DNA from 3 places in the Paraburkholderia sp. JPY419 genome. Region 3 is predicted to be linked to each of the others. Evidence: predicted binding sites of a transcription regulator. Region 3 holds the regulator's gene; each other region holds the start of a gene.
What was found. The regulator HrcA, encoded in region 3, represses chaperone genes, less so after heat shock. The targets are predictions, from matches to a motif close to TTAGCACTCNNNNNNNNNGAGTGCTAA.

Region 1 (10,794 bases), 180 kb from region 3:
CCCGAGCCGCAAGACGCCGCGCTCGACAGCGTGGAAATCGTCCCGCCGCCCATGCAGGACGCCGGCGAAAAACGCTCGTGGCTCACGCGCCTGAAGAGCGGCCTCGCGAAAACCAGTTCGAACCTGACCGGCATCTTCGTCGGCACGAAGATCGACGAGGACCTGTACGAGGAACTCGAAACCGCGCTGCTGATGTCGGACGCCGGCGTCGAGGCGACCGAATTCCTACTCGAATCGCTGCGCGAGAAAGTGCGCACCGAGCGCCTGACGGACCCGCAGCAGGTCAAAACCGCATTGCGCACGCTGCTCGTCGAGTTGCTGAAGCCGCTCGAAAAATCGCTGATGCTCGGCCGCGCGCAGCCGCTCGTAATGATGATCGCCGGCGTCAACGGCGCGGGCAAAACCACCAGCATCGGCAAGCTCGCGAAGCATCTGCAGAGCTTTCACCAGTCGGTGCTGCTCGCTGCCGGCGACACGTTCCGCGCCGCCGCGCGCGAACAGCTTGCCGTCTGGGGCCAGCGCAACAACGTGACCGTGGTCGCGCAGGAAAGCGGCGATCCGGCTGCAGTGATCTTCGACGCGGTCGGCGCCGCGCGCGCGCGAAAGATCGACGTGATGATGGCCGACACGGCTGGCCGCCTGCCCACGCAGTTGCATTTGATGGAAGAACTGCGCAAGGTGAAGCGCGTGATCGGCAAGGCGCAAGACGGCGCGCCGCACGAAGTGCTGCTCGTGATCGACGCTAACACCGGCCAGAACGCGCTCACGCAGGTCAAGGCGTTCGACGACGCGCTCGGCCTCACCGGCCTGATCGTCACCAAGCTCGACGGCACCGCGAAGGGCGGCATCCTCGCGGCGATCGCGCGGCAGCGGCCGATTCCGGTGTACTTCATCGGCGTCGGCGAAAGGGTCGAGGATCTGCAGCCGTTCAGCGCGGAGGAGTTTTCGGACGCGCTGCTGGGCGGCTGATCCCGCAATCGCTTGACCGCCGCGGCGCTCGCCGCTCGCGGCGCGCAAAAAGGAAAAGGGCACTCCGCGGGGTGCCCTTCTTCGTTTCGAGCCGCCGTCAACGCTTCAAGCGATCCCGCGATCACTCCGCGTCCGGCTGCGCGCCCGGCGCAGCGCGGGCGAACGCATCGAGTTCCATCGCGTGGTCGTAGATGCGCTGGATCGTCGGAAACTTTGCGGTGTCGACCTTGAAGCGCTGTGCGTTGAAAACCTGCGGAATCAGGCACGCGTCGGCAAGTGTCGGTGTGTCGCCGAAGCACAGTTTGCCGGTGCGCGCATCGCCGGCAAGACGCGCTTCCAGCGTCGCGAAGCCCGCGTCGATCCAGTGCCGGTACCACGCGTCCTTCGCGTCGTCGTCGACTCGCAGCGTGTGTTTTAGATAGCGCAGCACGCGCAGATTGTTCAGCGGATGAATCTCGCACGCGACCTGCAGCGCCACCGAGCGCACATAGCCGCGATCGAGCGGCGCCTTCGGCAGCAGCGGCGGCTCCGGATGCGTCTCCTCGAGATACTCGATGATCGCGAGCGACTGCGGCAGCAAATGATTGCCGTCGGCGAGCGTCGGCACGATGCAGTCCGCGTTGATCTTGCGATACTCCGGCTTTAGTTGCTCGCCGCCTTCGCGCACCAGGTGCACGGGCACGTAGTCGTACGTCAGGTTCTTCACGTTCAGCGCGATGCGCACGCGATACGACGCCGAGCTACGAAAATAGCTGTAGAGCTTCATGTTCTCTGCCTCCTCCACCTGCCCGCAAGCCGTCTCAAACGACGCGTACGCTGAATTCGCCGAGTCCGTCCACGCCGCCCCTCATCAGGTCACCCTTCACGACCGCGCCGACGCCTTCCGGCGTGCCGGTGAAAATCAGGTCGCCGGGCTGCAGTTCGAACAGCGTCGACAGATACGCGATCGTCTCCGCCACCGACCAGATCAGCTGCGACACGTTCGCGCGCTGCTTGTCCTCGCCGTTCACCGACAGCCAGATCGCGCCCTTGCCGATGTGACCAACTGCCGAAGCCGGGTGGATCGGGCCGAGCGGCGCCGAGTGATCGAAGCCCTTGGCGGTGTCCCACGGACGACCCATTTTCTTCGCTTCGGCTTGCAGGTCGCGGCGGGTCATGTCGAGACCGAGCGCGTAGCCGTAGACGTGGTCGAGCGCGCGCTCGACGGGGATGTCTTTGCCGCCCTCGCCGATCGCCGCGACCATTTCCATTTCGAAATGGACGTTCTTCGTCTGCGACGGATATGGGAATTCGCCGGTGGTGCCCGGCGCGACGTAGACGACCGCATCGGCCGGCTTCGAGAAGAAGAACGGCGGTTCGCGGTCCGGGTCGTGGCCCATTTCGCGCGCATGCGCTTCGTAGTTGCGCCCCACGCAGTAGATGCGGCGCACCGCGAACTGCTCGCTCGACCCCACGACCGGCACCGCGACCTGCGGTGCGGGTGCAAACACGTAACTCATCCCGTTCTCCGTTTTTCGATGGGCGCCGCCGAGGCGGCGAGAAACATCGAGTGTAACGCGCGGCACGGCGCGGGTGCATGTCAGGCGGGCCGTCGCGCGTCACCGCGTGCCCGCTTCGCCGCTGTTCGCCCGTTCGCCATAGATGCGATACTCACACCGAATAGCTTCCCGAATGCCGTAGCCGACGCCCAAGCGCGGCACGCCACCGCCTCTTGCGCACGATGACCGACTCGACCAATACGACTTCTCCCTTCCCCTGCGCCCGCTTCATCAAGGAAATCGGCCGCGGTCCGAACGGCGCCCGCGCGCTGACCGCCGACGACACCCGCGCGCTCTACACCGCGATGCTCGACGGCCGCGTCGACGATCTCGAGCTCGGCGCGGTGCTGCTCGCGTATCGCGTGAAAGGCGAAACCGCCGACGAACTCGCCGCGATGCTGGCCGCCGCGCATACGTCGTTCGAGCCGGTGCGGCTGCCCCACGGCGCGTTTCGGCCCGTTTCGATTCCGTCGTACAACGGCGCACGCAAGCAGCCGAACCTCGTGCCGCTGCTCGCACTGCTGCTCGCGCGCGAAGGCGTGCCGGTGCTCGTGCACGGCGTCACCGAAGATCCGGGTCGCGTGACGAGCGCGGAAATTTTCACGCAGCTGCGCATCGCCCAGGCGCAGTCGCACGCGCAGATCGAAGCGGGTCTCGCCGAGCGTCGCGTCGCGTTCGCGTCGATCGACGTACTCGCGCCCAAGCTCGCGCGCCTGCTCGCGCTGCGCCGGCGCATGGGCGTGCGCAACTCGACGCATACGCTCGTGAAGCTGCTGCAGCCATTCGCGCCCGCGGGGCTGCGGCTCGTGAATTACACGCATCCGCCGTATCGCGACAGTCTCACGCAGCTGTTCATCACGCATCCCGATGCGGCCGTCGGCGGTGCGCTGCTCGCGCGCGGCACCGAAGGCGAGGCGGTCGCCGATACGCGCCGCCAGGTGCAAGTCGACTGGCTGCATGACGGCATCTGCGAGACGCGGCTGCCGCACGAGCGCTCTTCGCCCGATGCGCCCGAAGTCGAGCTGCCCGAAGCGCGCGACGCGGCGACCACGGCCGCCTGGATCGACGCCGTGCTGCGCGGCGAAGCACCGGTGCCGGGCGCGATCGAACGGCAGGTCGAGCTGATCGTCGATATCGCGAAGACGGCAGCCTGACGGTCGCGGCTTGACAGGCCAGCGCACGCCGTCATACATTTGGCCCCATGCGTTCCCTCCCGAACACCCTCCGAATTATCTCCGGCCGCCTAGCGCGGCCCCTATCGCTACGCCTGGCGTAAGTCACGCGTAGCGCCGCGCGCTGGCAGCTCCGGTTGCCGTCGGCGGTCCTCCCGGTCGTTCCCGCAGTCTCGCTTCACCCCCGTCGTAGTTCTCCACAACCTGTCGTCGTTTGCATTCGTCCGTTTACCGCGCGGGCGAAGCGAGAGGATCAAATGCACGTTGCCTCGGGCATCCGCATCGTGCATGCGTGACAGTCGGCCAACCGCTCGACGTCCCACCCTCCGCCGACGACACCACGAATGAGGCACCTCACCATGTTGCGCAATCCCGCTGAAAAGTACCGCCCCTTTCCCGCCGTGCGGCTGACCGGCCGCAAATGGCCGAGTCGCACGATCGACGCCGCGCCCGCCTGGATGAGCACCGACCTGCGCGACGGCAACCAGGCGCTGATCGAGCCGATGAACGCCGCGCAAAAGCTCGAGTACTTCGAGATGCTGGTCGCGATCGGTTTCAGGGAAATCGAAGTGGCCTTTCCGTCGGCCTCGCAGACCGATTTCGACTTCGTGCGCAAGCTGATCGAGGAGCGGCGCATTCCCGACGACGTCACGATCGAAGTCTTCGTACCGTCGCGCGCGGAGCTGATCGCACGCACGTTCGAAGCGCTCGAAGGCGCGCCGCGCGCGATCGTGCATCTGTATAACGCGATCTGCCCGTCGTTCCGGCGCATCGTGTTCCAGCAATCGAAGGACGAGATCAAGGCGCTCGCAGTCGAAGGCACGCGCGTCATCAAGGAACATGCGCAGGCGCGGCCGGGAACGCACTGGACCTTCCAGTACTCGCCCGAGACCTTCAACACGACCGAGCTGCCGTTCGCGCGCGAGGTATGCGACGCGGTCGCGCAAACGTGGCGGCCGACGCGCAATCACAAGATGATCGTCAACCTGCCGGCGAGCGTTGAAGCGGCCACGCCGAACGTATTCGCCGACCAGATCGAATGGATGCACCGCAACCTCGGCTACCGCGACAGCATCGTGCTGTCGGTGCATCCGCACAACGATCGCGGCACCGCCACGGCCGCGGCGCAGCTCGCGCTGCTGGCGGGCGCGGATCGCATCGAAGGCTGTCTGTTCGGCAATGGCGAGCGCACCGGCAACGTCGACCTCGTCACACTCGCGATGAATCTCGACGCGATGGGTATCGACAGCGGTCTGGATTTCTCGGATCTCGCGACGATCCGGCGCGTGGCGGAGCGCTGCACGCGGCTTCCAGTGGCCGCGCGGCATCCGTATGCGGGAGAAGTGGCGATGCGCGGCTCACGCGCGGCGCGCGACGCGGATGCCGAGCGCGATGAATACGGCGCAAACAGCCGCGATAAAGCTGAGGATTGCGCAACCGCGTAAATCCGACTTGAGCTTGCGGCGGCGGAGTGCGCACCCCGCATTCGGCTGCCGGGACGGGCGCGCTCACGAGGCGCGCCCGCGCGATGAAAATCTCACTCCAGCGCGCAACGCGTCGCCTGCCATGCGATCAGCCGCCACTGGCCGTCTTCGTGAGTGTGAATCGCGGTGTAGGCAATCGGGAACAGCAGCGCGCCGTTGTTCGCTTCCATCTCGATCAGCGCGCGGCCCGTGACCACGTAGGTCTCGCGCCCGGCCGGCAGGACGTCTTGCGACTGCACCTCGATTTGCCGATAACGACGGCGCCCTGCGGTGATCCCGTCGATGAACTGTCGCTTCGTCTCGCGCTTGCCGTTCGTATGAACGTAGCTCACGTTGTCAGCGAGCAGCGTGTCGAGCGACTGCCCATCGCCGTCGACCATCGCGCGAAATCGCTCTCGCTCGAGCCCGCGAATCGCTTCGATCATCTTTGCCGCCATTGCAGAGCCCCTCGAACACCGCGAGCCGCAAAGGGGCCACGGTCAGAAGTGATATTGCAAATATAGCTGGCTGAAATTTATACCAGGATTCGGCTCTTTGATACCGCCATTGGAAACATGCTGGAAGCGGTAGCCGGCGACATACTGCCGATGAGCGCCGAACTGCAGCCCGACGCCCGCCATCTCGGAGAACTGGAACGCGGTGCCCAACGTGAAGTCGGAAGAAATGCGCGGGCTGGTCAGCAACCCGACACCGGCACCCACCTCGATGAATGGCCGCACCAAGCCCGACGACTTGGCGAAGCGGATCACCGGCGTCACACCGATCTCGCCGATGTTGTCGTGAACGTTTCCTTCATTGGTGTGCCACCACGCGACGTGCGCCTCGCCGATCAGCGCGAAATGCCAGTCGCCGATCTGCCACCAGGTGAGGTTCGGGTCCCAGACCACGCCGAGATCGAGCCTCTTGACGTGACGATCACCGACGCCGGCGGCCACCAGCACGCCGAACTGGTCGGCCCGGGACGCGCCCGCCGCACCCAGCAGCAGAACGGCCAACGCACTTTTTAGAGTAAGTGCACGGACCACAAGATTCTTGTTGTTCATTCAGCCCCCATTCTGGTGACTATTAAGCGAGCGCCCCCTTTGTTCCAAGCACGAATTAGGGGCAAGTATCTTCCAGATAATGCGCCCAAACAGCAATTATTCACTTTAGAACAGAATGATGTCAGTCGATCATGAGGCTGCAGCCGCCTCGAACGGTAATTTGTACAGGTTCAACGCACAATGCAAATAGAGCGTATGATGACTATCAGAAATCAACGCTCAATAGGATTTTCCGGAACTTGGATATCCCTGCGACATCTAAGTATTAGCACTCGGCAGATCTGAGTGCTAACATCCATCGCTGGAGTCGTTTACTGAGTACGCAATTGTCTGATTCCAAAGGAGCTTCACACGTGAGCCATGCAATGACCCTTCCGAGTACTTTGAGCCCGTCGTCGGCTAAGGCCGCTCCGGCAGGTGCACTGGCGCTCTCGCATTCCTCGCTGCTGTCCGGTCAACTGGGCAACATCGACGCCTATATTCAGGCGGTCAACCGGATTCCGATGCTGACGCCGGCGGAAGAACGCCAGTTCGCCATTGAATTGCGCGAACATGACAATCTGGAGGCGGCGCGCCGCCTCGTGCTGTCGCACCTGCGACTCGTCGTGTCGATCGCGCGTAACTACCTCGGTTACGGGTTGCCGCACGCCGACCTGATCCAGGAAGGCAACATCGGCTTGATGAAAGCGGTCAAGCGCTTCGATCCCGAGCAAAACGTGCGCCTCGTGTCGTACGCGATGCACTGGATCAAGGCCGAGATCCACGAATACATCCTGCGCAACTGGCGCATGGTGAAGGTCGCCACCACGAAGGCGCAGCGCAAGCTGTTCTTCAACCTGCGCAGCCACAAGCAGGGCCTCGGCGCGTTCACGCCGGACGAGATCGAAGGTCTCGCGAAGGAACTGAACGTGAAGCGCGAAGAGGTCGCGGAGATGGAAACGCGTCTGTCGGGCGGCGATATCGCGCTCGAAGGTCAGGTCGAAGACGGTGAAGAGTCGTACGCGCCGATCGCCTATCTGGCCGACTCGCATAGCGAGCCGACCGCCGTGCTGGCTTCGCGTCAGCGCGACCGGCTGCAAAGCGACGGCATCGCAAGCGCGCTCGACGCGCTCGATCCGCGCAGCCGCCGCATCATCGAAGCGCGCTGGCTGAAGGTGGCCGACGACGGCTCGGGCGGCTCCACGTTGCACGAGCTGGCCGACGAGTTCGGCGTGTCGGCCGAACGTATCCGCCAGATCGAAGCCAGCGCGATGAAGAAGATGCGCGGCGCACTGACCGAATACGCGTAAGCGTCGAAGCCATGCGCGCGTCAATTGTGTCCCGCCCACGACGGTAACAGCGACACACGGTAACCGGTCGCGTACTATTTAGCGACCATCGCTCAAGCCCCGCCCTCGCAAGACGGCGGGGCTTTTTCATTCCTTTCGTCCATTCGTGCGTCTCCCGGCCGCAGCGCATTCGCGTAGGCCTGTCCCCAAGCCGGCCTGTCGAGCCCGGTAAGCCTTTCTTGACGTATCGCGAGTCCGGTAGCAATACTGCACAGACGCGGCAAGTTTCGCGACGTGATGCCGCATGGCTAACCCTCAGAGCACGAGGTTTCCCCTCCTACAATCGGCATGCATTCGCCAGACTGCCTGACGGCAAGGGCGGTCTGGATCCGGCCGGACTCTCCGGCGTGAAGTCGTCTTTCGACCGATCATGACCCTAGCCCTCAATCGCAGCAGCACTGTCCGGTCGCGCTTGCGCGCCGGGTTCAGCAGGTGGGTGCGCGGTCCAACGCTGGCGCGCGATATCGCCATCATTCTCGCCATCAAGTTCGCCCTACTGATGGCGCTCAAGTTCACATTCTTCAATCATCCGCAGGCGGAGCACATGATGCTGCCGCCTCAGCAGGTCGCGCAGGCGCTACTGTCGGTGCCCGCCCCGCATCCGTCCGGAGGTGATCAACATGCCCGTTAGCGAAGTCGTAGAACTGTCGCGGTTCCAGTTCGCCATCACGGCGCTTTATCACTTTCTGTTCGTGCCGCTCACGCTCGGCCTCGCCTGGTTGCTCGTCATCATGGAGTCGGTCTACGTGATGACCGGCAAGCAGATCTACAAGGACATGACGCAGTTCTGGGGCAAGCTGTTCGGCATCAACTTTGCAATGGGCGTCGCGACCGGCCTCACGCTCGAGTTTCAGTTCGGCACCAACTGGGCCTATTACTCCCATTACGTCGGCGACATATTCGGCGTGCCGCTCGCCGTCGAAGGACTGATGGCGTTCTTCCTCGAATCGACGTTCGTCGGTCTGTTCTTCTTCGGCTGGAACAGATTGTCAAAGGTCCAGCATCTGATCGTCACGTTCTGTGTCGCGCTCGGATCGAACCTGTCGGCGCTGTGGATTCTGATCGCCAACGGCTGGATGAACAATCCGGTCGGCGCGACGTTCAACTACCAGACGATGCGCATGGAGCTCGACAACATCGGCTCGGTGATCTTCAACCCGGTCGCACAGGTGAAGTTCGTGCACACGGTGTCGGCCGGTTACGTGACCGCGGCGATGTTCGTGCTCGGGGTGTCGTCGTGGTATCTGTTGAAGCGCCGCGACACCGAGTTCGCGCTGCGCTCGTTCGCGATCGCCGCCGGTTTCGGCCTCGCGTCGGCGCTGTGCGTAATCGTGCTCGGCGACGAATCCGGCTATCGCACCGGTGAAGTCCAGCAGGTCAAGCTCGCCGCAATCGAATCCGAATGGGAGACCGCGCCCGCGCCGGCGCCGTTCACGGTATTCGGTATTCCCAATCAAAAGGAGCAGCGCACCGACTACGCGATCCGCGTGCCGTACGCGCTCGGCATCATCGCGACCCGCTCGCTGAGCGAACCCGTGGTCGGCCTGCGCGACCTGATCGTCGAAAACGAGGGGCGCATCAAGAACGGCATGCTCGCCTACTCGGCGCTGCAAAAGTTGAAAGGCGGCGACTCGAGCGACGAAGCGCACGCCGCGTTCGACAAGTACAAGGACGATCTCGGCTACGGCCTGCTGCTCAAGCGGTTCGCGCCTAACGTCACCGATGCGACGCCAGACCAGATCGCGGCCGCGGCAAAAAGCACGATTCCGCCAGTGCTGCCGCTGTTCTTCTCGTTCCGCATGATGGTCGGCCTCGGCCTGCTGTTCCTCGCGACCTTCGTGCTCGCGTTCTGGTTCTGCGCGCAGCGCACGCTGCTGCTCGAAAAGCGTCGCTGGTTCCTGCGCTGGGCGGTCATCGCGATTCCGCTGCCGTGGCTCGCCGCCGAGCTCGGCTGGATCGTCGCCGAAATGGGCCGCCAGCCGTGGAGCATCGCGGGCATTCTGCCGACCAACCTGGCCGCATCGACACTGACGCCGCGCGATCTGTATCTGAGCATCGGCGGCTTCGTGCTGTTCTACACGGGGCTGTTCGTCATCGAGATCATGCTGATGCTCAAGTACGCACGGCTCGGCCCTTCGTCGCTGCATACCGGCCGCTATCACCACGAGAACGACCAGCAGGTGACTCAGCCGCTGTCGAACACGGCCGCGTGACGCGCCGCCACACCGCTTCAGAGGAATAAGCCATATGGACTACGCAGCTCTCAGACTGATCTGGTGGGTATTGATAGGTGTACTGCTGATCGGCTTCGCGCTCACCGACGGCTTCGACATGGGCGCGGCGATCCTGCTGCCGTTCATCGCCAGGACGGACTCCGAGCGCCGCATCGTCGTGAACACGGTCGGCGCGACGTGGGAAGGCAACCAGGTCTGGTTCGTGACCGCGGGCGGCGCGATGTTCGCGGCGTGGCCGCTCGCCTACGCGGCATCGTTCTCGGGCTTCTACTTCGCGATGCTGCTGGTGCTGTTTGCGCTGTTCTTCCGTCCGGTCGGCTTCGACTATCGCGGCAAGCGCGAGGATCCGCGCTGGCGCAACGCGTGGGACTGGGGTCTCTTCATCGGCGGCTTCGTACCTGCGCTGGTGTTCGGCATCGCGTTCGGCAATCTGCTGCAAGGCGTGCCGTTCTCGTTCGATACCGATCTGCGCGTCACCTATCACGGCAGTTTCTTCGGCCTGCTCAATCCGTTCGCGCTGCTGACGGGTCTCGTCAGCGTGTCGATGCTGGCCGCGCACGGCGCGGCGTTCGTCAAGTGGAAGACCGATGGCGAGGTTCACGAGCGCGCGTCGAAGGCGCTGCGGCTCTCGGCGCTATGCGCGGTGGTGCTGTTTCTCATCGCGGGCGCGCTCGTCGCGACGATGATCGGCGGCTATCAGATCGTCGACATGCCGCCGCTCGACGCGGTCTCCAATCCTTTGATGAAAACCGTGATCGGCGCGCCGGGTTTGTGGCTGAACAACTACGCGCTCTATCCGTGGACTGCGATCGCGCCGCTCGCGGGTTTGGTCGGCGGAGTGCTCGCGGTGCTGCTCGCACGCTCGCGCTTCGAGGCGACGGCATTTCTGTCGACGTCGCTGATGGTCGTCGGCGTGATCCTGACCGCGGGCTTCTCGATGTTCCCGTTCATCATGCCTTCGTCACTCGACGGCCGCAGCAGCCTGACCATGTGGGATTCGACGTCGAGCCAGATGACGCTCGAAAT
Region 2 (10,794 bases), 100 kb from region 3:
GCGGGTTTGATCGTGATTACCGCGCTGATTTCACCGCTACGCGAAGACCGCGCAATGGCGCGCGAGATCATCGGAGCCGACAAGTTCGTCGAAACCTACGTGTCCGCCTCGCTCGCCACGTGCGCAAGCCGCGATCCCAAAGGTCTTTACGCGAAAGCGAGGTCTGGCGAGATTAGTTCGTTCACCGGTGTATCAGCGCCCTATGAAGCACCGATCGATCCAGACCTGCACGTCGAAACCGGAACGCTGAGCCCCGCGCAAAGCGTCGCGCAGATTTTCCACTACCTGCACGAAAAGTGTCTCGCAAGATCGGCTCACCGTACGGCTCACGTCGCGGGCGCCTGATCCGGACAAAGGGCGTCCGGAAGCGCTTGCTGGCCGCCACATCAGCGCCGGCTCCAAACGAAAAAACCCGCCTGAGCGGGTTTTTTCGTTTGAGGAAACGCCTCGCGGCGCACTCCCCACATGATCTTCCAAGCGGGCCTCGTCCGTGATCCAGACGCGCGGCAGTTCAACCACGCGGCCGGACCACGAGGCCCGAGCGGAATTACATGTCCATGCCCATGCCGCCCATGCCGCCGGGCATGCCGCCAGGCATCGGAGCATCTTCCTTCGGCAGTTCGCAGACAGCTGCGTCGGTCGTCAGCAGCAGGCCAGCAACCGAAGCTGCGTTTTGCAGCGCCGTGCGCGTCACCTTCGTCGGGTCCACGACACCTGCGTCAACCAGGTCGACGTACTCGCCGGTCGCTGCGTTGTAGCCGTAGTTGCCCTTGCCAGCAGCAACCGCTGCCACGACGACGCTCGCTTCTTCGCCACCGTTGGTGACGATCTGGCGCAGCGGCTCTTCCATTGCACGCAGAACGATCTTGATACCTGCGTCCTGATCGGCGTTTGCGCCCTTCAGGCCAGCGATCGCCGTACGCGCACGGATCAGCGCGACGCCGCCACCAGCGACGATGCCTTCTTCCACAGCTGCGCGCGTTGCGTGCAGTGCGTCTTCGACACGTGCCTTCTTTTCCTTCATTTCGACTTCGGTCGCAGCACCGACCTTGATCACTGCAACGCCGCCTGCCAGCTTGGCAACGCGTTCTTGCAGCTTTTCACGGTCATAGTCCGAGGTCGCTTCTTCGATCTGCTTGCGCACTTGCTTGACGCGAGCTTCGATGTTCGCTGCTTCGCCAGCGCCGTCGATGATCGTGGTGTTTTCCTTGCCCACTTCGATACGCTTCGCCTGGCCCAGTTCAGCCAGCGTTGCCTTCTCGAGCGTGAGGCCGGTTTCTTCTGCGATGACCTGGCCGCCGGTCAGGATCGCGATGTCTTCCAGCATCGCCTTACGACGATCGCCGAAGCCCGGTGCCTTGACAGCAACGGTCTTCAGGATGCCGCGGATGTTGTTGACGACCAGCGTTGCGAGCGCTTCGCCTTCCACGTCTTCAGCGATGATCAGCAGCGGACGGCCAGCCTTCGCGACTTGTTCAAGAACCGGCAGCAGATCACGGATGTTCGACACCTTCTTGTCGTGCAGCAGCACGAACGGGTTGTCGAGCACGGCAACTTGCTTGTCCGGGTTGTTGATGAAGTACGGCGACAGGTAGCCGCGGTCGAATTGCATACCTTCGACGACGTCCAGCTCATCTTGCAGCGACTTGCCGTCTTCGACGGTAATCACGCCTTCCTTGCCGACCTTGTCCATTGCTTCAGCGATGCGCTCGCCGATCGACGAATCGCTGTTCGCCGAGATCGCGCCAACCTGGGCGATTTCCTTGTTGGTCGTGCACGGCTTGCTGATCTTGCGCAGTTCTTCGATTGCGGCTGCAACGGCCTTGTCGATGCCGCGCTTCAGGTCCATCGGGTTCATGCCCGATGCGACGTACTTCATGCCTTCGCGGACGATCGATTGCGCGAGAACCGTAGCGGTCGTCGTGCCGTCGCCTGCGTTGTCGCTGGTCTTGGAAGCGACTTCCTTGACCATTTGCGCGCCCATGTTCTGGAGCTTGTCTTTCAGTTCGATCTCTTTTGCGACCGACACACCGTCCTTGGTGACCGTCGGGCCGCCGAAGCTGCGCTCGAGGACCACGTTGCGGCCCTTCGGACCCAGCGTGACCTTCACGGCGTTGGCGAGAATGTTCACGCCTTCGACCATCTTGGCACGGGCGGAATCACCGAATACGACGTCTTTAGCTGCCATCTTCTAACTCCTTGAATACTTTGGATATAACCGGAAGTAGCGACTTTGCGCTTACTTCTGCACCACGGCCATGATGTCTTCTTCGCGCATCACCAGCAGTTCGTTGCCGTCGACCTTGACGGTCTGGCCTGCGTACTTGCCGAACAGGACGCGGTCGCCGACCTTCACGTCGAGGGCGATCGCTGCGCCCTTGTCGTCGCGCTTGCCCGGGCCGACTGCGAGGATTTCACCTTGATCCGGCTTTTCCGCTGCGGCTTCGGGGATCACGATGCCCGACGCGGTCTTGGTTTCCTGATCCAGACGCTTGACGATCACGCGATCATGCAAAGGACGAAGGTTCATACATACTCCTCTCTGATTGAGACTGAAGAACGCTGAGAAAACCCGGCTGGACGAGCCAACCGGAGATGTTGTTAGCACTCTCGTGCAGCGAGTGCTAATTATATGGACGCGTAGTGACAAATTCAAGAAGTAGGGAGCAGCGGCGCTGCGGGCGAGGTTTTGCACGACCGTCGCGGTGCCGGCGCGCCGGCGCAATCATGCGTCTGAGCTGCGAACCCGAGCAAAAACAAATACTTGCGACGAGATTTACGGCTTGTCGCCGCACGGCGAAGGGGCGCTATCGCAGACAGACAGCAGCCACGCACCGTACTCGATACCGTCGGATCTGCGATTTCCAGGGAAAACCCCCGTCCGATCGAGCATGGTTCGACTCACTTCTGCGCAGGCGGGCGCAACGCGTTACCAGCCATCCACTTGAGCCGTTCGTAATTGACCTTGATACGCGCCGCGAATTCCTTCGGGTCTCGCTCGCGTGGTGCGTTCATCTGGCTATTGGTGTCGTCGGCGCGATGCCAGCCCGCGTCCCAGTGCTGATCGAAATCGGTCGCTCCGGTCAGCACTTTCGGAGCCGCTCCTTATAGGCGCCGATGCGCTCGGGCGACACGCCGCAAAACGCCTGCGCGAAACTCGCCCGCTCGCCCGCCGTCTCTGCGCTCATGTTGGCGTCGCTCGCGCCGCTCGCGAGCGGCGCGGCCAGCGACAGCATCGACAAACAAAGCGCAGCGCAAAGCGGTCGATAGCGATACGATGGATTCTTCATCTTCGACTCCTGACGATCCTTCGTGGCGACCAGGGATTGTCCCGATCTTCAACGCCGCCTCGCCGATTGTGTCTTGATTGCACTGCACGATGGCGTTTTCGCGCGCTATTCGATGCATCGCGCGGCCAAGCCGCGGTGCTACGCTCGTCAAAGCGGCATTTGCGACGTGCCCTTCCGGGGAGCCGTGGCACGAGCACCGCAACGCCACGGCCTATCGGCAGGCCGCGACAGAAGCACGAGCGCCAGACATCGACAACAAGCTCGAACACGACACGAAATCAAACACAAAAAGGCGAGACATCGCTGCGGGAGTGACTGCGATGGCATTCAAAACATATACCGTACTGACGCTATTGGTGACGAGCACTGCCGCGTTCGCGTGGCGGCCAGTCACCTATCCGATCCGAAGTCAGAGCCCTTACGAGCGCAGCATCGATAACGCGATGTGCTACGCCGAGGCGAACCGCGTGACCGGGGTCAACATGGCCCACGAGTCGCAGATTCCGCCGCGTCATCCGCCGGCGGCCAAAGGTGCGTCGACCGGCGTACCGTCGAAACCCCCGCTTCCCCCCAGTTCCTTCTCGGCCACGCCGCTGCCGTGGAACGCGAGCGCGCCAGAAGCCGCGAGCGCGCCGCTCGCCGGCGCGCAGGCGCCTGGCGGCGCAGCGTCGGCGAAGCCCGTGAACGAAGCCGCGAACGGCGCTAGCGCGCCAGGGGCACCGGCCACCGCGACGGCGAACGCACCGCCGAGCGCATCGGCGGCGACACCGGGCGCGAGCGCGGCAGCCGGCGCGTCGGATGGAGCGGGCGCTTCGACGCAGGCCAACGCGGCGTCGAACGTGAAGCTGCCGCCGCTGCCCGCGCCCGAGCCTCCGATGACCCGCTATTGGGCCGCCTACGGCGCGTGCATGCAGGCGCGCGGTTACGTCGTCCAGTAGTTCGGCCGACGCCGCCTGCGAGCGTCGTCGCATTCATTCTTTTTAATGGCGCCGACCTTCGGCGCCAGTGGAGCGACACGGCCATGCCGCGCGACTCGACTTCCGACCAGCCATTTTTCCATCACTGCGCATACTGCGGCGTGCCGCTGCCGGGCCGCTTTTCGCCGTGTCCCGCATGCCATGCGCTGCCGATCGATTCGTTCGATACGAACGACAAGCCCGGCGAGCGCACCGCGCGATCCCGGGCGCTGAGTACATCGCGCGCGCAACTCGACCCGCTGCCAGCGGCCGCGAGCTTGCCCGCGGACCGCGCCTCGCGGCGCTCCGCGCAAACGAAGATGAGTCCCTACGAATTGCTCGACGAGGCCACGTTCGAGCCGGGCGGACGTCGACGGCGGCACCCGCTTGCGCTAACCGCGGCCGCGCTCGCGACGCTCGGCGCCGTGTATATCGGCTTCGTTCTTCTCGACGACGATGCGAGCGTCGACACGCCAGTGACGGTCTTCGGCACAGTGCACCCGGACACGCCTGGGCAAGTCCCCGCGCAGAGCGTTGCGCGGAATGCGGCGCCGTCGGTTGCCGCGGCGCCGACGCCCGCGTCGATCGTCGCGCAAGCGCCGCGTCCCGTGATCGTCGCGCGGCAGCAACCGGCGAATGTGAGCGCGCCTGTCGCGTCATCGGCGTCGCAGGTCGTGGCGACCGCGCCTGCCGTGGCGCGCTCGTCACCGCCGGCCGTGGCGGCCACGCCGAATGTCGCGCCATCCTCGTCGCCCGTCGTTGCGACCGCGCCCACCTTGGCGCGGTCGTCACCGCCAGTCGTGGCCACCACCTCGACCGTCGCACCATCCTCATCGCCCGTCGTGGCGACCGCGCCAACCGTAACGCGCTCGGCGCCGACCGCCGTGGCGACCACGCCGACCGTAGCTCGCGCAGCACCGCCCGTCGTCGCGTCCGCGTCTACCATGACGCTCTCGTCACCGCCCGTCGTGGCGACCGCGCCGACCGTCACGCCATTCTCACCGCCCGTCGTCGCGTCCGCGCCAACCGTGGCGCATTCGTCACCGCCAGCCGTAGCGCATTCGTCACCGCCAGCCGTGGCGACCGCACCCGTCCCGGCCCGACCGTCACCGTCAGTCGTTGCGACCACGCCGGCCGTCGTGCCATCGTCTCCACTCATCGTCACGACCGCACCCACCGCAGCGCCAACCACGAAATCGGGCGCGGGCGTCGCCGCGCCCACGCCGCGCGGTACTGCGGTCACGTCGATCAACACCAACCACAGCAGCAACACCGACACGTTGGCCGCCCCGCTCACGCTGGCCGACAAACAGCGCGCCGACGCCGAGCGCAATCTGAAAGCCGCGCGCGGCTATCTGCAACGAGGCAATCTGTCGGCGACCAAAGCGCGCCTCGCCGCGGCCATCACCGCGCAGCCCGACAATCGCGACGCGCGCCGCATGCGCGCCCAGGTCAGCACGCTAGAGCAGCAACGGGACGCGTTGCTGAGTCTCGCGCGCGGCTGTAGCAACGTCGGACGTTGGGAGTGCGCGTCGCACAACGCCAACGAAGCGTTGCGGATCGATTCGAGCAGCAAGGACGCGCAGCGCCTCGTCTCGCTCGCGTCGCACGAATCGGCGTGGCAGACCATCCCGCCGTCGGCGTGGCAGACCGTGGAGCCGCCGGCGGAAGAGTCGCACGCATTGCGCGATCTGCTGCGCCACCACTGAGCTAAGGATTGCGAGGGATCTCGCCAGATGGCGGCACGAGCATGCCGCCAATCACGCCTGCCGCGCGGCGCCCCCCAAAAGACGCGCTGCGCGGGCGGCCGTGTCAACCGACGATGCTGTCGTAGCCGTAATAGCCGCCCTGATACCCCGAGCCGAGGAACGCGGCTTCCTGCGGCACATCGGTGAGCAGCACGCCGCGCAGGCCGACACCACCGTTACGCAGGCGTTTGGCGGTTTCGATGATCTCGTGCAGCGGCTGACGCCCATGCCGCACGACCAGCAGCGACGTCGCCGCGTATTTGCCGATCAGCGTCGAATCGGTCACGGCGAGCACCGGCGGCGTATCGATGATCACGACGTCGTATTGCGGCTTCAGCACCTCGAGCATAGCCTCGAAGCGTCGGCTCATCAGCAGTTCGGCCGGGTGCGAGGGGAGCGTGCCTTTCGCGAGCACGTCGAGGCCCGGCAGCACGTCGCGCTGGATCATCGCGTTGAGATCGCCGCCGCACAGCACGTCGGACAGTCCCGGCCGATGACTGACGCCGAAATGCGAATGCACGTCGCCGCGCCGCATGTCACCGTCGATGATCAGCACGCGCTTGTTTGCCGACGCGACCAGCGTCGCCAGATTCACCGATAGAAACGACTTGCCCGCATCGGGCCGCGACCCGGTGATCATCACGACATTGTTGGCCGCATGATCGAGCGACAACTGCAGCGACGTGCGCAGATTGCGCACGCCCTCCACCGCGAGATCCTCGGGCGCCTGCTGCGCGAGCACATGCTGCCCGCGCTGGCGCAATGACACCTTTTCCTGCAGACGCAATTGCGTCTGGCTGCGCGGCACCACCGCGAATACCGGCACGCCGAGCATCCCCTCGAGTTCGTCCGGGCGCTCCACGCCGCCGCGCATCGCGCGCTTCAGGAACACCAGCAGCAAGCCGAGCACGAGGCCGCCGCCGAGCGACATCAAAATCACCAGCATGCGCTTCGGCCGCACCGGATCGTCGGGCGTTTCGGCGAAGTCCACCACGCGCACGCCGCCCACCTGCCCGGCCTGCGCCACCCGCAGCCGCTGCACGCTGTTGAGCAGGTTCGTGTAAAGATCGGTGTTCACGTGCACGTCGCGCTGCAGACGCAACGCGGTCTGCTCGGTGTCGGGCATCGTCGAGACGCTGCGGTTCATCGTGCTCTGCGCGCCCTGCAATGCGGCGATCTGCGCATCGAGCGCGGCGACCGTCGGATGGTTCGGCGTGAACTTCTGCAATAGCTCCGCGCGCTGCTGCTGCAGATCGAGCAGCTTCGTCTTGTTGTCGACGATCTGCTGCAGCAGCAGCTTGCTTTCTTCGCCGAGATCGACGGTGCCATGGGTATTGCGGAACTTGCCGTAGCGTTCTTCCGCATCGTCGAGCGCCTTGCGCGCGGCGGGCAGTTGCTGCTCGAGATACGCGAGCGTGTGATCGGACTCGCTCGAACGGCTTGCCAGATCCTGGCGCACGAACTGGCGCGCCACGTTGTTGACGATCGCCGCGATCAGCGCCGGGTCGGCGCCTTCGAGGCTCACGCGGATCACGCCAGAGTCCTCGGCCGTCTCCTGCACGACCATCGTCTTCGCCAGACGCTCCACCGTGCCGAGCGTCGAAGCGCGCGTCAGTTCGAAACGCGAGCCCGGCGCGCCGACCAGTGTGTCGACGTGCAGCGTGATCGGCCCGACCGCGGTATCGGTCTGCACGGTCTCGCCGACGCGCCCCGACAGAATCGCGCTGCCGTGAGGATCGCGCAGCATGAAGGTGTTGCCGGCGCCCGCAACCAGCGTGAAGGTCTCGCCATACAGGTCCTTCGACACGTCGAAGCGCGACACCGCGATGCTCTCGTTGCCCCACGCGAATCCGCGCAGGTTGATGAACGACGGCAGCCGGAACCACCAGTGCCCGTTCACGAGTCCCGCGATCCTGCTGCCGATCACCGGCAGATAACGCGGCTTCGCCGTGATGTCGAGGTGCAGCGCGCGGACCGCTTCCTCGGTGACGAGACGCGACTTCAAAAGCTCGATCTGCGCCGCGGTCGACGGCTTCGAATCGTACGCGCCGGGAAGCGGCGATGCCGCATCCCGGCCGTTCGCATTGACGTTCGCCGCATTCGCCGTCCTGTCCTGAACGTGAAACAGCACGTCCGAACGATAGACCGGCGGCGTGAGGAACGCGTATGCGCTACCGAGCGCGAGCGCGATCAGCGTCACGATGAGGATCGTGCGCCAACCGCGCACGATCGTGCGCACGTAGTCCGACAGATGCAACTGCCCCGGTTCATACACGCCGGCGTAGCGATTTTCGTAATTGATTGCCATGTTTTCACCCAACAAGGCCTGCCGGTTCAGATATCGCGTCACGCCTGCGTTACTTCGACACGACGACTCCCGTCACCGCCGCGTTGATCGCCGGCAACAGCAGGTTCAGCACGCGGTTGAAGCGAACGAGACCGCCCTGGCCGACGTACACGATGTCCTTCGGCTGCAGCTCGAACTGGTTCGCGAGCAGCATCGCCACCGGCGAAGTCGCGTCGAGGTGATAGATCTGCGGCGACTCGCTGGTCGAATTGCGGATCACGAACAGTTGCTGCCCCGAGGCCGTGTTCGAGTCGAAGCTGCCGCCGTCCGAGATCGCCTGTGACAGCGTCAGCGAGCCGTTGCGCAGCGGCAGCACCGTGGCCGGCTTGTTGACTTCGCCCATCACGTAGACGCCGCTGTCTTCGCGCGCGTTCACGCGCACGGTATCGCCCGGCTGCAGATAGATTTCCGACGGATTGCGGCCGCGTTTGACGAGGTCGTCGATGTTCAGCCTATAGGTCGTGCCGTTGCGGATCAGATCGACGCGGCTGCGATCCGCGGTCGTGGTGAAGCCGCCGCCCAGACCGATCGCGTTCGTCAGCGACATCGGGACGTCGTTGATCGATTGCGTGCCCGGCGTGCGCACTTCGCCATCGACATACACCGTCGCGTTACGGAACGACGCGACGCGCACCGTTATCTCAGGCTTCTGGTACACCTTGCTCAAACGCTGATTCAATTCGCGCTGGATCTGCGAGACGGTCTTGCCCACGACGTGCAGTGTGCCCGCATACGGAAACTGGATGTCGCCGGTTTCATCGATCAGGAAGCCCGGCATCGCATCGCTAGGGCGCGAATTGGTCGGCGGCTGGCCAAGAGCGGCCGCGAGTTCCGGGTGATCCCACACGACGATCTGCAGCACGTCGCCAGGGCCCAGCTTGTACGGCGCCGGCTTGCCGAACAGCCCCGCCGTCTCCGGCGGCAGTTGGGAAGCCTTCTGATCGGCACCAATCTTCCTCAGCAGTTCCAGATTGATATCGGTGATCGGAATCTGCTTCTGCTGCGAAGCTTCGGTACTGAATTCGCCACCCGTGTCCTGAATCCCGGCCGGCGTGATCATCCGTTGTCCCGGCACGATCTGGCATCCGGAAAGCAATACTGCTGCACTAGCGAAAACCACAAGACTTCCTGTGCGAAAACCAAGTGAGCTCATGATCTTTACTCCTTCGCCCCGAGGCGTTGTTATGACTTTCTAATAAGCGTTTCGATGCACCAGTCCGGCGACAATCGTCGCGCCGATGATCCGCATATCGAGTGCGAACGACCAGTGACCCAGGTAGTACAGGTCATGTTCGACGCGACGCTCCATCTTCTCGATGCGGTCGGTTTCGCCACGGAAGCCGTTGATCTGCGCCCAGCCCGTGATTCCCGGTTTGATCCGGTAGCGATGGATATAGCCCGCGACCACCTTCTGATAGAGGTCGTCGTGCTCGAGCGCATGGGGACGCGGTCCTACGACCGACATGTCGCCACGCAACACGTTGAAAAATTGCGGCAGCTCGTCGAGGCTCGTGCGGCGCAAAAACGCGCCCACTTTCGTCACGCGCTTGTCGTTGCGCGTCGCCTGGCTCAAGGTGCCCTTCGCTTCGGTATGCACGCGCATCGAGCGGAACTTGTAGATCGTAAACACGCGGCCGTCCGCGCCCTTGCGCTTCTGTTTGAACAGCACCGGTCCGCGCGACGAGAGCTTCACCGCGATCGCGATGCAAACGAGCAGCGGCGCGAGGGCCACGATCGCGGTCGCCGCGAACAGCCGGTCGAAAATTTCCTTCTTCAGCATCGCGTTGGCCGACAGCGGCGAGGCGACCAGATTGATCGCCGGCATGCCGAGCAGATCGACCACGCCGCTGCCTTCGAACAGCGCATGGCTGCGCACGTCCGGCATGAAGCGGATATTCACGAGGTCGTCGCGGAACTCGTCGATCAGCGCGCAGATCAGCGGCTCTTCGGACAGCGACAGCATCAGCCATAGCTCGTGCACGTCGTTGCTGCGGATGTAGTCGGCCAGCAGATCGACGCGATCGAACACCGGCACGCGCGGATTCGTCACGCCGGAGTCGTCCGGGCGCGTGTTGTAGACGGCGGTCGCGCGAAAGCCCGCGCTCGGCGCCGACTCGATGCGACGCAGGATCGCATCGCACTGCGAGCCGCTGCCGACGATCGCGACCTGATGCAGGTTCATACCCGCGCCGCGCGCCCGCGCGAGCACCGCGTGCGTAATCACCCGATTCGCGATCAGCAGGCCGCCCGTCGTCGCCGTCCAGTACGAGAACCACAGCCGCGACACGATATCGATGCGATGCAGTGAGTACATCAGCACGAGCGCGCAGGCCTGCACGATCAGCCACGCGAGCGACACCTGCCCGGCGAGCCCGAGCTTCGAGCGGCCGCGCCATGATTCATATACCCCGAACGCGGGGAAGATCGCGAGCGCGAACGCAGCCGAAAACATC
Region 3 (10,794 bases):
CCGAGTGCTGCTTGATATGAATCTCGACGTAGAGATCGCCCGACGGTCCGCCGTTGATGCCCGGCTCGCCATTGCCGGCCGAGCGGATGCGCATGCCGTCGTCGATACCGGCCGGGATCTTCACTTCGAGTGTCTTGGTTTCCTTCACCTTGCCCGCGCCGTGGCAGTGATTGCACGGGTCGGGGATGTAGGTGCCGCTGCCGTGGCACTTCGGGCAAGTCTGCTGGATGCTGAAGAAGCCCTGCGACATGCGCACCGAACCCGAGCCGCTACAGGTCGGGCAGGTTTCCGGCTTGGTGCCCGGCTTCGCGCCCGAGCCATGACAGACTTCGCACGAAACCCAGCTCGGCACGCGGATCTGCGTGTCGTAGCCGTGTGCGGCCTGCTCGAGCGTGATTTCCATGCTGTAGCGCAGATCCGCGCCGCGATACACCTGCGGGCCCGCGCGGCCGCCTCCGCGTGCGCCGGCGCCGGCCGCCTGGCCGAAGATGTCGCCGAAGATGTCGCCGAATGCATCGGCAAAGCCGCCGAAACCTTGCGCACCAGCGCCACCCATGTTCGGATCGACGCCCGCGTGACCGTACTGATCGTACGCGGCGCGCTTTTGCGAATCCGACAGCATTTCATAGGCTTCCTTCACCTCCTTGAAATGCTCTTCCGCATCCTTGTTGCCCGGATTGCGGTCGGGGTGGTGCTTCATCGCGAGCTTGCGATAAGCCTTCTTGATTTCGTCGTCGCTCGCGTTCTTTGCGAGGCCCAGAACCTCGTAGTAATCCCGTTTCGCCATATCGGTTCAACGCCGCCGCGCAAAGCGACGCGGTAGCTCCTTGTGAATGCTGTGGAGTCTTACGACTCGTCCGGCCGCTGTCTGCGCCGCGTCTCGACACGGTTCAAAACAACGCCCTCCATAAAACGAACGTGCCCGGAGAGCCCAAAAGGCTCGCCAGGCGCGAAAAACCGCTCTTGCACTCAAGGCGCCCAAAGGGCGCCGATCTCGTGCAGCCGGGCCGCGCACATCGCTGTGCACGGCTTTACGGTCGGATGCCGACCTGGCTTTAGTCCTTCTTCACTTCCTTGAACTCAGCGTCGACCACGTCGTCGGCCTGCTGGCTCGCGCCCGCCGATGCACCGGCACCCGCACCGCCCGCCGCGCCCGCTGCCGCTTCGGCACCTTGCGCAGCCTGCATGTCGGCGTACATCTTCTCGCCCATCTTCTGCGAGGCCGTGGCCACCGCTTCGATCTTCGCTTCGATCGCGGCCTTGTCGCTCGAGCTGCTCTTCAGCGTGTCTTCGAGTTCCTTCAACGCGGCTTCGATCTTGTCCTTCTCACCCGCTTCGAGCTTGTCGCCGTACTCGGTCAGCGCCTTCTTCGTGCTATGGACGAGTGCGTCACCCTGGTTGCGGGCGTCGGCCAACTCACGCAGCTTGTGATCTTCTTCAGCGTTCGCTTCCGCATCCTTCACCATCTTCTCGATTTCGGCTTCGGACAGACCCGAGTTCGCCTTGATCGTGATGCGGTTTTCCTTGCCGGTCGCCTTATCTTTCGCGCCGACGTGCAGGATGCCGTTCGCGTCGATGTCGAAGCTCACTTCGATCTGCGGCACGCCGCGCGGTGCGGGCGGAATGCCTTCGAGGTTGAACTCGCCGAGCAGCTTGTTGCCCGCTGCCATTTCGCGTTCACCCTGGAACACCTTGATCGTCACGGCGCTTTGATTGTCGTCAGCCGTCGAGTAGACCTGTGCGTGCTTGGTCGGGATCGTGGTGTTCTTGTTGATCATCTTCGTCATCACGCCGCCGAGCGTTTCGATGCCGAGCGACAGCGGGGTCACGTCGAGCAGCAGCACGTCCTTGCGGTCGCCCGACAGCACCTGGCCCTGGATCGCGGCACCAACGGCCACGGCTTCGTCCGGGTTCACGTCACGGCGCGGGTCCTTGCCGAAGAACTCTTTCACCTTTTCCTGCACCTTCGGCATACGGGTCATACCGCCGACCAGGATCACGTCGTCGATTTCGCCGACTTTCACGCCTGCGTCCTTGATGGCCACGCGGCACGGCTCGATGGTGCGCTCGATCAGTTCTTCAACCAGCGCTTCCAACTTCGCACGCGTAATTTTCAGGTTCAAGTGCTTCGGACCCGACGCGTCGGCCGTGATGTACGGCAGGTTGATTTCGGTCTGCTGGCTCGACGACAGCTCGATCTTGGCCTTTTCAGCCGATTCCTTCAGGCGCTGCAGCGCGAGCACGTCTTTCGACAGATCGACGCCCTGTTCCTTCTTGAACTCGCCGATGATGTAGTCGATGATGCGCTGGTCGAAGTCTTCACCGCCGAGGAACGTATCGCCGTTCGTGGACAGCACTTCGAACTGCATTTCACCGTCGACGTCTGCGATTTCGATGATCGAGATGTCGAACGTGCCGCCGCCGAGGTCGAACACGGCGATCTTGCGGTCGCCCTTTTCAGCCTTGTCCAGACCGAATGCCAATGCTGCTGCGGTCGGTTCGTTGATGATCCGCTTCACTTCCAGACCGGCGATGCGGCCTGCATCTTTGGTCGCCTGACGCTGGCTGTCGTTGAAGTACGCCGGCACCGTGATCACGGCTTCCGTGACGGTCTCGCCGAGGTAGTCCTCAGCGGTCTTCTTCATCTTGCGCAGCACTTCGGCCGAGATTTGCGGCGGCGCGAGCTTCTGGTCGCGCACTTCGATCCATGCGTCACCGTTGTCGGCCTTGATGATCTTGTAGGGCATCAGGCCGATGTCCTTCTGCACTTCCTTCTCTTCGAAGCGGCGACCGATCAGGCGCTTGACCGCGAACAGCGTGTTCTTCGGGTTCGTGACCGACTGACGCTTGGCCGGCGCGCCGACCAGGATCTCGCTGTCTTCCATGTAAGCGATGATCGACGGCGTGGTGCGCGCGCCTTCCGAGTTCTCGATGACCTTGACCGAGTTGCCTTCCATGATCGCCACGCACGAGTTGGTCGTGCCGAGGTCGATGCCGATGATTTTGCCCATTTTTACAAATCTCCTGACTTTGATCGCTGCGGAAAGCGCCCGGTTGGCCCATCTGGCGGCGGGACGATCCGCTCTCAATTCCTACCTGCACTCAAAATAAGTGCGGCCACATCGTTTTCAAGACCTCTATCGCGATGCGGTCTTTAATTTTTTTCAATCACGGGGCGGCCTCGTGAATCCTTGCTGCGAGCCCGCTCCGCCAGCTTGCACGGCGCCCCCGGCGGGGTTCGCCGGAAGTGCCTGAATCGACTGGATGTTTTGCGGCGCGCGGCGATGCGAAGCGACGAGGCAGACGCCGCCGGCGCGGACGCACGGGCTGCGCTTCGACGTGCTTACTTCGGCGCGGCGACGGTCACGAGCGCGGGACGCAGCACGCGGTCCGCGATCACGAAGCCCTTTTGCAGCACCGCGACGACGGTGTTCGGTTCCTGGTCGGCCGGCACCATCGAAATGGCCTGATGGCGATGCGGGTCGAACTTCTCGCCGACCGGGTTGATGGCCACGACTCGGCCCTTCTCGAGCGCGCCGCTCAACTGGCGCAGCGTGAGCTCGACGCCTTCGCGGACCTTCTGCAGGTCGTCGGACGAATGGGCGACGGCCGCCTCGAGGCTGTCGACGACCGGCAGCAGATGCTCGGCGAAGTTCTCGATCGCAAACTTGTGCGCCTTGGCGACGTCTTCCTGAGCGCGACGGCGCACGTTTTCGGTTTCGGCCTTCGCGCGCAGGAAGTCTTCCTGCAACTCGGCGATCTTCGCCTGAGCGTCGGCCAGCGCCTGCTCGGCGGCAGCCTGGGCGGATTCAGTGGTGGCGCCGGTGTCCTGCTGTTGAGTGGCGGCCTCAGCCGCCTCGGCGGCCTGGCGCGCGGCTTCGTCGGCGGGCGTGGGATTCTGGCTCGTCGGGTTCTCTTGCGTGTTTTCCATGTCGCTGAAAGTCGTTAAAAAGTAAAAGCAAAGACGGAAAAAGCCGTTCCGACACAGTACGATTCGTGCTTTGCAAAATCGCGACAGGTGTCTTCGCGCCGATCCGCCAGACCGGACCCCAGATGGGGCCTGAAATAGCCGTTTCAAGCGGCTCCGAGGTTTTTTCGCACCACCGTCGTGCAGGCGAAATGCGCCGTAACAGGCATTCACTTGGCGCAATCAGATAGGGATTGAGTGCAGCCCGCAACTGACCTATTCTCCAGTCATGGAGCGGCAACGCACGTTAACCCTAATTTGACGTAAGCCTTACCGACACCTGACAGTCGTTCCGATAGCCCGTTTCAGCCCATCGAGGGGAGTACCGTGAAACTGACCGTTGCAATCGGGGTGGTCGCACTGGTACTGATCGCGGGCACCACGACCATCTGCATGTCCGGCGCGGTTAACGACCACACCACCGAGTACGGTGGCGCACACGCCACGGTCGAGCAGTTTTTTAGTTCCCACCCGAAAATCTGTCGATAGTGCGCCGGTCGCGTTTCGTCGGTCGCCCGTGCAGCGCGGCGGCCGGCTCGTGATACACCTTGCGCCGTTCCTGCTCGACCTGCCGCTTCTCCTTGCTCTGCGCGGTTTCAACGTAAAGCGTCTGCGCCACGCTCGCCGGGCCGCGCACGTCGCACACGCCCAGCACCTCGACCTGCCACACGTAGCGCTCGATCTCGATTTCGACCAGATCGCCGACACGCACGTCCTTGGCCGGCTTCACGGCCGCGCCGCCGATGCGCACCCGCCCCTTGTCGACCGCATCCGCGGCCAGCGAACGCGTCTTGAAGAAGCGCGCGGCCCACAGCCATTTGTCGATGCGCAGTTTCGCGCCCGGTTCGGTTGAAATGCGGTAGTTCATCTGCGTATTCAAGGTCCTGTCGTATGCGGCACCGGCACCGCCTGCACCGGCCAGCCCTGCAGGTGCTGCGCGACGATTTCGCCGAGCGCGGCAACCCACGGCTGAGACGCATTCAGACAGGGGATCCGGTGAAACTCCTTGCCACCCGCCTGCAGAAATTCGTCGCGCACTTCCATGCCGATTTCCTCGATCGTTTCGAGGCAGTCGGCGGTGAAACCCGGACAAAACACGTCAGCACGCCGCACGCCTGCCGCACCGAGTTCCTTCAACGTCGGCGCCGTGTAGGGCTGCAGCCATTCGGCCTTGCCAAAGCGCGACTGGAACGTGATGCGGCATTCGACCGGCGTCAACTCCAGCGCCTGCATCAGCAGCGCGCCGGTCTGCTGGCATTGCTCGTGATACGGGTCGCCGAGGTCGAGCGTGCGCTTGGGCACGCCGTGGAAACTCAGCACGAGCTTGTCGCCCGCCGCGAAATCAGGGCGGCCGTGCAGATGCCAGTGATGACGCACCTGCGCGGCGAGCGCCGCGATATACGCCGGGTGATCGGCGTACTGGCGAACCGTGCGGATTTCCGGCTGGTTGCGCATGCGCTTGAGCGCGGAAAAGGCTTCGTCGAACGCGGTCGCGGTGGTCGACGCCGAATACTGCGGATACATCGGCATCAGCAGCACGCGCTCGGCGCCGGCGAGCTTCAGCTGGTTCAGCATTGCCGGAATGCCGGGCGTGCCGTAGCGCATCGCGTAGTCGACCAGCACCGTGTAGTCGTTGACTTGCAGCAGATGGCGCAAACCCTCGACCTGCTTTTCGGTGTGCACGCGCAGCGGCGAGCCCTCGGGCATCCATACCGCCGCGTACTTCCTGGCGGAACGGCGGCCGCGAAGCGGCAGGATCAGCAGACGCAGAATCAGCTGCCACAGCAACGCGGGAATTTCGACCACGCGAGGATCGGACAGGAACTGCGCGAGATAGCTGCGCACCGCGCGCGGTGTCGGCGCGTCGGGCGTGCCGAGGTTGATCAGCAATACGGCGACGCGATGCGATGTGGCGTTCTGTGATGGCCGCTCGAGGTCGAAGCGCATAGGCAGCAGAAGTCACCGCTTCACGCGGCGAGTCGATTCAATGGAGATTCATTATAGCGGCGCGGGTTCGGCCGGGCGTCGCCGGACCCTGGCCATTCGGACGATTGGCAGAGGCCGCCCGTTCGCGCATCATGGCCGGCACGGGCTGCGATGACGGCGGCGCCGCGGAGCGCGATGACTACTGCTGGCTGAGCGTCATGGACAACAGCCGCGCGGTGATGTCCACGATCGGAATCACGCGGTTGTAGGCCATGCGGGTCGGTCCGATCACACCGAGCGTGCCGACGATCTTGCCGTTGACCTCGTACGGCGCGGTGACGACGCTCATTTCCTCGATCGGCACCAGTGTCGATTCGCCGCCAATGAAAATTTGCACACCCGCCGCGTGACTCGACACGTCGAGCAACTGAAGGAGGCTGGTCTTCTGGTCGAACACATCGAACAGCTTGCGCAGGCGCGCCATGTCCGACGAAAGATCGGCGACTTCGAGCAGATTGCGCTCGCCGGAGATAAGCACAGTCTCGCCGGTATCGGATTCGTCGGTGCTCGCGGTGACGGCCGCGTGCATCAACGAGGTCATGTCGCCGCGCAGCTCGTCGATTTCCTCGCGCAGGCGGCGGCGCACTTCGTCGAACGAGAGGCCCGCGAAGTGCGCGTTGATGTAATTGGAGGCTTCCACCAGCTGCGAAGGCGAAAAGTCGCGCTGGGTGGCGAGGATGCGGTTCTGCACGTCGCCTTCGGGCGTCACGATGATCAGCAGAATGCGCTTGTCGGACAGGCGCATGAATTCGATCTGCTTGAATACGTGGCTGCGGCGCGGTGTGAGCACCACGCCGGCGAACTGCGACAGGTTGGACAGCACGCTCGCCGCCGCGGCGACGATCTTCTGCGGCTCGCCCACCTGCAGCGTGGTTTTGACCGCGCGCATCACCGCTTCTTCGTCGGCGGCGGACTCGACCGTCAACATTGTGTCGACGAACAGACGGTAGCCGCGTGGCGTTGGAATGCGCCCCGCCGACGTGTGCGGACTGATCACGAGCCCCAGATCCTCGAGGTCCGACATCACGTTGCGGATCGTGGCCGGGCTCAGCTCGAGGCCCGAGTAACGTGACAGCGTGCGCGAGCCGACCGGCTGACCTTCGGCGATGTAGCGCTCGATCAACGTTTTGAGGAGGGTTTGTGCGCGAGGATCTAGCATGACGAAAAATTTTAGCTCAATGGCATCGCAGCCGCGAGCGCCCGCGGCGCCCGCTCCCGGCCAATGCGGCGCCGTCAGCGGGCGCGCATGTCATCGGGTCTTCACCATTCTAACGATAATCGCGACATGCGCAGACGCCCCCGCGTGCGCCGGCCCGCTACCGGGTTGGCCTGCGGTTCTTTTCAGGCCCTACCTATGGTGTAATGCCGGCATGCAAGTGACCAGCCAGTTCAAGACCGTCGCGCTCGTCGGGCGCAGCAATACGCCAGGCATCGGCGAGCCGCTGACCGCGCTCGCCGCGTGCATCGCGAAGCTCGGCCTCGAAGTCGTGTTCGAAGCCGACACCGCCGCCGAAATCGGCGTAACCGACTATCCGGCGCTGCGTCCCGCCGAGATCGGCGCGCGCGCCGACGTCGCCGTGGTGCTCGGCGGCGACGGCACGATGCTCGGCATCGGTCGCCAGCTCGCGCCATATCGCACGCCCTTGATCGGCATCAACCACGGACGGCTCGGCTTCATCACCGACATTCCAATCTCCGACATGCGCGAGATCGTGCCGCAAATGCTGTCCGGCAATTTCGAGCGCGAGGAGCGCGTGCTGCTCGAAGCGCGCATCGTGCGCGACGGCACGTCGATCTATCACGCGCTCGCGTTCAACGACGTGGTGGTCAACCGTAGCGGTTTTTCGGGCATGGCGGAGCTGCGCGTGTCGGTCGACGGCCGCTTCATGTACAACCAGCGCTCGGACGGCCTGATCGTCGCGACGCCGACCGGCTCGACCGCGTACGCGCTGTCGTCGCAGGGGCCGATCCTGCATCCCCAATTGCAGGGCTTCGTGCTCGTGCCGATCGCGCCGCACGCGCTGTCGAACCGGCCAATCGTGCTGCCGGACGACTCGAAGGTCAGCATCCAGATCGTTTCCGGGCGCGAAGTGAACGTCAATTTCGACATGCAGTCGTTCACGTCGCTGGAGCTCGGCGACACGATCGAGGTGCGCCGTTCGCGTCACACGGTGCCAATGCTGCATCCGGTCGGCTACAGCTATTACGCGACGCTGCGCAAGAAGCTGCACTGGCACGAGTACCCGTCGCACGAAGAAGACCCGAGGCCGTAAGCGGCGCTTTCAAGCCCACGCCGCCGCGGCCGCCACCCGAATCCAAGCTACCCGACGACCTCCATGCTTCGCCACCTCTCGATACGCGACTTCGTCATCGTCGCCGCGCTCGACCTCGAATTCGACAGCGGCTTTACCGTTTTCTCGGGCGAAACCGGCGCCGGCAAATCGATCTTGATTGACGCGCTCGCGCTCGCGCTAGGCGCGCGCGCCGAGGCGAGCGTCGTGCGCACCGGCGAGAGCCGCGCCGATATCACCGCGGAGTTCGAAACGCACGCGCAGGTCGATCAATGGCTCGACGCGCAGGCGCTCGGCGCGGCCGATGACGGCCAGCACGGCGGCACCGTGATGCTGCGGCGGGTGGTCGACGCGAACGGTCGCTCACGCGCGTTCATCAATGGCACGGCCGCGACGCTCGCGCAGCTGCGCGAGGTCGGCGAAATGCTCGTCGATATTCACGGCCAGCATGCGCACCAGTTGCTGATGCGCCCGGACGCGCAGCGCGAGCTGTTCGACACGCACGCGGGCCTGTCGGACCTGGCCGCCGCCGTGACACGCGCGTGGCGCACGTGGCGCGACAAGGCGCAGGCGGTCGAGCACGCGCAAACGCGCGATCGCGAGCTGCAACTCGAACGCGAGCGACTCGCGTGGCAACTCACCGAACTCGATAAGCTCGCGCCGCAGCCCGGCGAATGGGAAGAGGTCAACACCGAGCATCGGCGGCTGTCGCATTCCGCGAATCTGATCGACGGCGTGCAGGGTGCGCTCGGCGCGCTGTCCGAATCGGACGACGCGATGATCACGCATCTCGGCTCGATCGTGTCGAAGGTGCGCGACCTCGCGGAGATCGACCCGGCGCTGAACGACGTGCTCGCCGCGCTCGAACCCGCCGAGATCCAGTTGCAGGAAGCCGCGTATTCGCTGAGCCACTACGCGCAGAAGCTCGAGCTCGATCCGGAGCGGCTCGCGCAGGTCGAAAAGCGCCTCGACGCGCTGCACTCGGCCGCGCGAAAATTCCGTCTGCAGCCCGAGACGCTGCCGGAAGAACACGAAGCGCGCCGCAAGCAATTGGCCGCGCTCGACGCCGCCGCCGACCTCGACGGCCTGCGCGCCGCCGAGGCGCAAGCGAAGGACGCGTTCGTCGCCGAGGCTAAAAAACTGTCGAAGGCACGCGCCAAAGCAGGCAAGGCGCTCGGCGAGGCGGTCACGACCGGCATGCAGGAACTGTCGATGAAAGGCGGCAGCTTCGAAGTCGCGCTGGTGCCGTTGCCCGAAGGCGGTGCGCATGGGCTCGAGCAGATCGAGTTCCGCGTGGCCGGTCACGCCGGCGTGCCGCTGCGGCCGCTCGCGAAAGTCGCGTCGGGCGGCGAACTCGCGCGTATCAGTCTCGCGCTCGCAGTGATCGCGAGCGCGGCCAGCCCGACGCCGACGCTGATCTTCGACGAAGTGGATACGGGCATCGGCGGCGGCGTGGCCGAAGTGGTCGGGCGGCTATTGCATCAACTCGGCGAGGCGCGCCAGGTGTTGTGCGTGACCCATCTGCCGCAGGTCGCGGCGCGCGGCGATCATCATTTCCAGGTCGCAAAGATGAGCAACGGCACCGGCGGCACGCTCAGCAGCGTGACCTCGCTCGACAAGGCGAGCCGCATCGAGGAAGTCGCGCGCATGCTCGGCGGCCTCGAAATCACGGCGACCACGCGCAAGCACGCGAAGGAAATGCTGGCCGCCTGAGATTGCGCCGTGCGCAGCTCACCGCACACGGCCTGAGTCGGGTTGGCCGGGACCTCACACCGATCCCGGCCGCGCATGATGCGCTGGCGCTACGCGAAATGCGCAAGCGCCTTTACCCAAACACCCTCTTCCACAACGCCAGCACCGCCTCGCGCTCGGCCGCGACCAGCGCCGGATCGACCCGCGCCTTCTCCATCCCGTCGAGCCGCAGCGTGTGCTGCAGCTTGCGATAGCGCCGATAGGCAGCGCCGACCGTCTCGGCTTCCGCTTCGCTCATCAGCCCGAAACGCGACACTTCACGCAGCAGCGCGATATTGCCGGTATTCCGGATCAGTTCTGGATCGCGCGCCGCATGCAGCAGCACCCAGTACTGCACGGTGAACTCGATATCGACCATGCCGCCGCGGTCGTGCTTCAGGTCGAATAGAGTCGGCGTCTGGTTCGGGTGACCCGCTTCGACGCGCGCGCGCATCTCGACGATCTCTTTCGCGAGCAGCGGCGCTTCGCGCGGTGTCGTCAGCACCTGTTCGCGGATCGCCTCGAACTTCGCGCCGATCTCCGGATCGCCCGCACAGTAGCGTGCCCGCGTCAGCGCTTGATGCTCCCACACCCAGGCGGTGTTCGCCGCGTCGCCCTCGCGCAGCTGATAGCGGCGGAACGCGTCGAGATCGGTGACGAGCAGGCCTGACTCGCCATTGGGCCGCAGCCGCAGATCGATGTCGAACAAGGTGCCGGCGCCGGTCGCGGTGGTCAGCCACGTGATCAGGCGCCGCGTGAAGGTGGCGTAGACGTCGGCCGCCGCATCGTCGGGATCGTCATACAGGAAGATCAGGTCGA

Region 1: rpoH (RNA polymerase sigma factor RpoH) is a predicted target of HrcA. The motif match lies at 6,472-6,498, and genes of this name have one in related genera.
Region 2: groES (co-chaperone GroES) is a predicted target of HrcA. The motif match lies at 2,602-2,628, and genes of this name have one in related genera.

Annotation. Positions count from the first base shown of each region.
Region 1 covers NZ_JBNDKV010000002.1:1,577,055-1,587,848, forward strand. The annotation lists gene ftsY (signal recognition particle-docking protein FtsY) at 1-969, shown strand, start outside; gene maiA (maleylacetoacetate isomerase) at 1,091-1,735, opposite strand; gene QFZ91_RS13360 (fumarylacetoacetate hydrolase family protein) at 1,770-2,468, opposite strand; gene ybiB (DNA-binding protein YbiB) at 2,690-3,661, shown strand; partial or broken gene QFZ91_RS13370 (2-isopropylmalate synthase) at 4,039-5,025, shown strand; gene QFZ91_RS13375 (nuclear transport factor 2 family protein) at 5,217-5,600, opposite strand; gene QFZ91_RS13380 (acyloxyacyl hydrolase) at 5,643-6,206, opposite strand; gene rpoH (RNA polymerase sigma factor RpoH) at 6,560-7,495, shown strand; gene cydP (cytochrome oxidase putative small subunit CydP) at 7,905-8,165, shown strand; gene QFZ91_RS13395 (cytochrome ubiquinol oxidase subunit I) at 8,155-9,747, shown strand; gene cydB (cytochrome d ubiquinol oxidase subunit II) at 9,782-10,794, shown strand, end outside.
Region 2 covers NZ_JBNDKV010000002.1:1,292,824-1,303,617, forward strand. The annotation lists gene cysC (adenylyl-sulfate kinase) at 1-345, shown strand, start outside; gene groL (chaperonin GroEL) at 548-2,188, opposite strand; gene groES (co-chaperone GroES) at 2,240-2,530, opposite strand; gene QFZ91_RS12100 (hypothetical protein) at 2,902-3,090, opposite strand; gene QFZ91_RS12105 (hypothetical protein) at 3,084-3,290, opposite strand; gene QFZ91_RS12110 (hypothetical protein) at 3,611-4,228, shown strand; gene QFZ91_RS12115 (hypothetical protein) at 4,575-5,525, opposite strand; gene QFZ91_RS12120 (hypothetical protein) at 5,527-5,955, shown strand; gene QFZ91_RS12125 (polysaccharide biosynthesis tyrosine autokinase) at 6,059-8,302, opposite strand; gene QFZ91_RS12130 (polysaccharide biosynthesis/export family protein) at 8,352-9,494, opposite strand; gene QFZ91_RS12135 (undecaprenyl-phosphate glucose phosphotransferase) at 9,534-10,794, opposite strand, start outside.
Region 3 covers NZ_JBNDKV010000002.1:1,397,677-1,408,470, forward strand. The annotation lists gene dnaJ (molecular chaperone DnaJ) at 1-787, opposite strand, end outside; gene dnaK (molecular chaperone DnaK) at 1,056-3,011, opposite strand; gene grpE (nucleotide exchange factor GrpE) at 3,344-3,931, opposite strand; gene QFZ91_RS12580 (hypothetical protein) at 4,295-4,456, shown strand; gene QFZ91_RS12585 (RNA-binding S4 domain-containing protein) at 4,428-4,835, opposite strand; gene hemH (ferrochelatase) at 4,844-5,914, opposite strand; gene hrcA (heat-inducible transcriptional repressor HrcA) at 6,093-7,112, opposite strand; gene QFZ91_RS12600 (NAD kinase) at 7,324-8,226, shown strand; gene recN (DNA repair protein RecN) at 8,290-9,957, shown strand; gene glnE (bifunctional [glutamate--ammonia ligase]-adenylyl-L-tyrosine phosphorylase/[glutamate--ammonia-ligase] adenylyltransferase) at 10,070-10,794, opposite strand, start outside.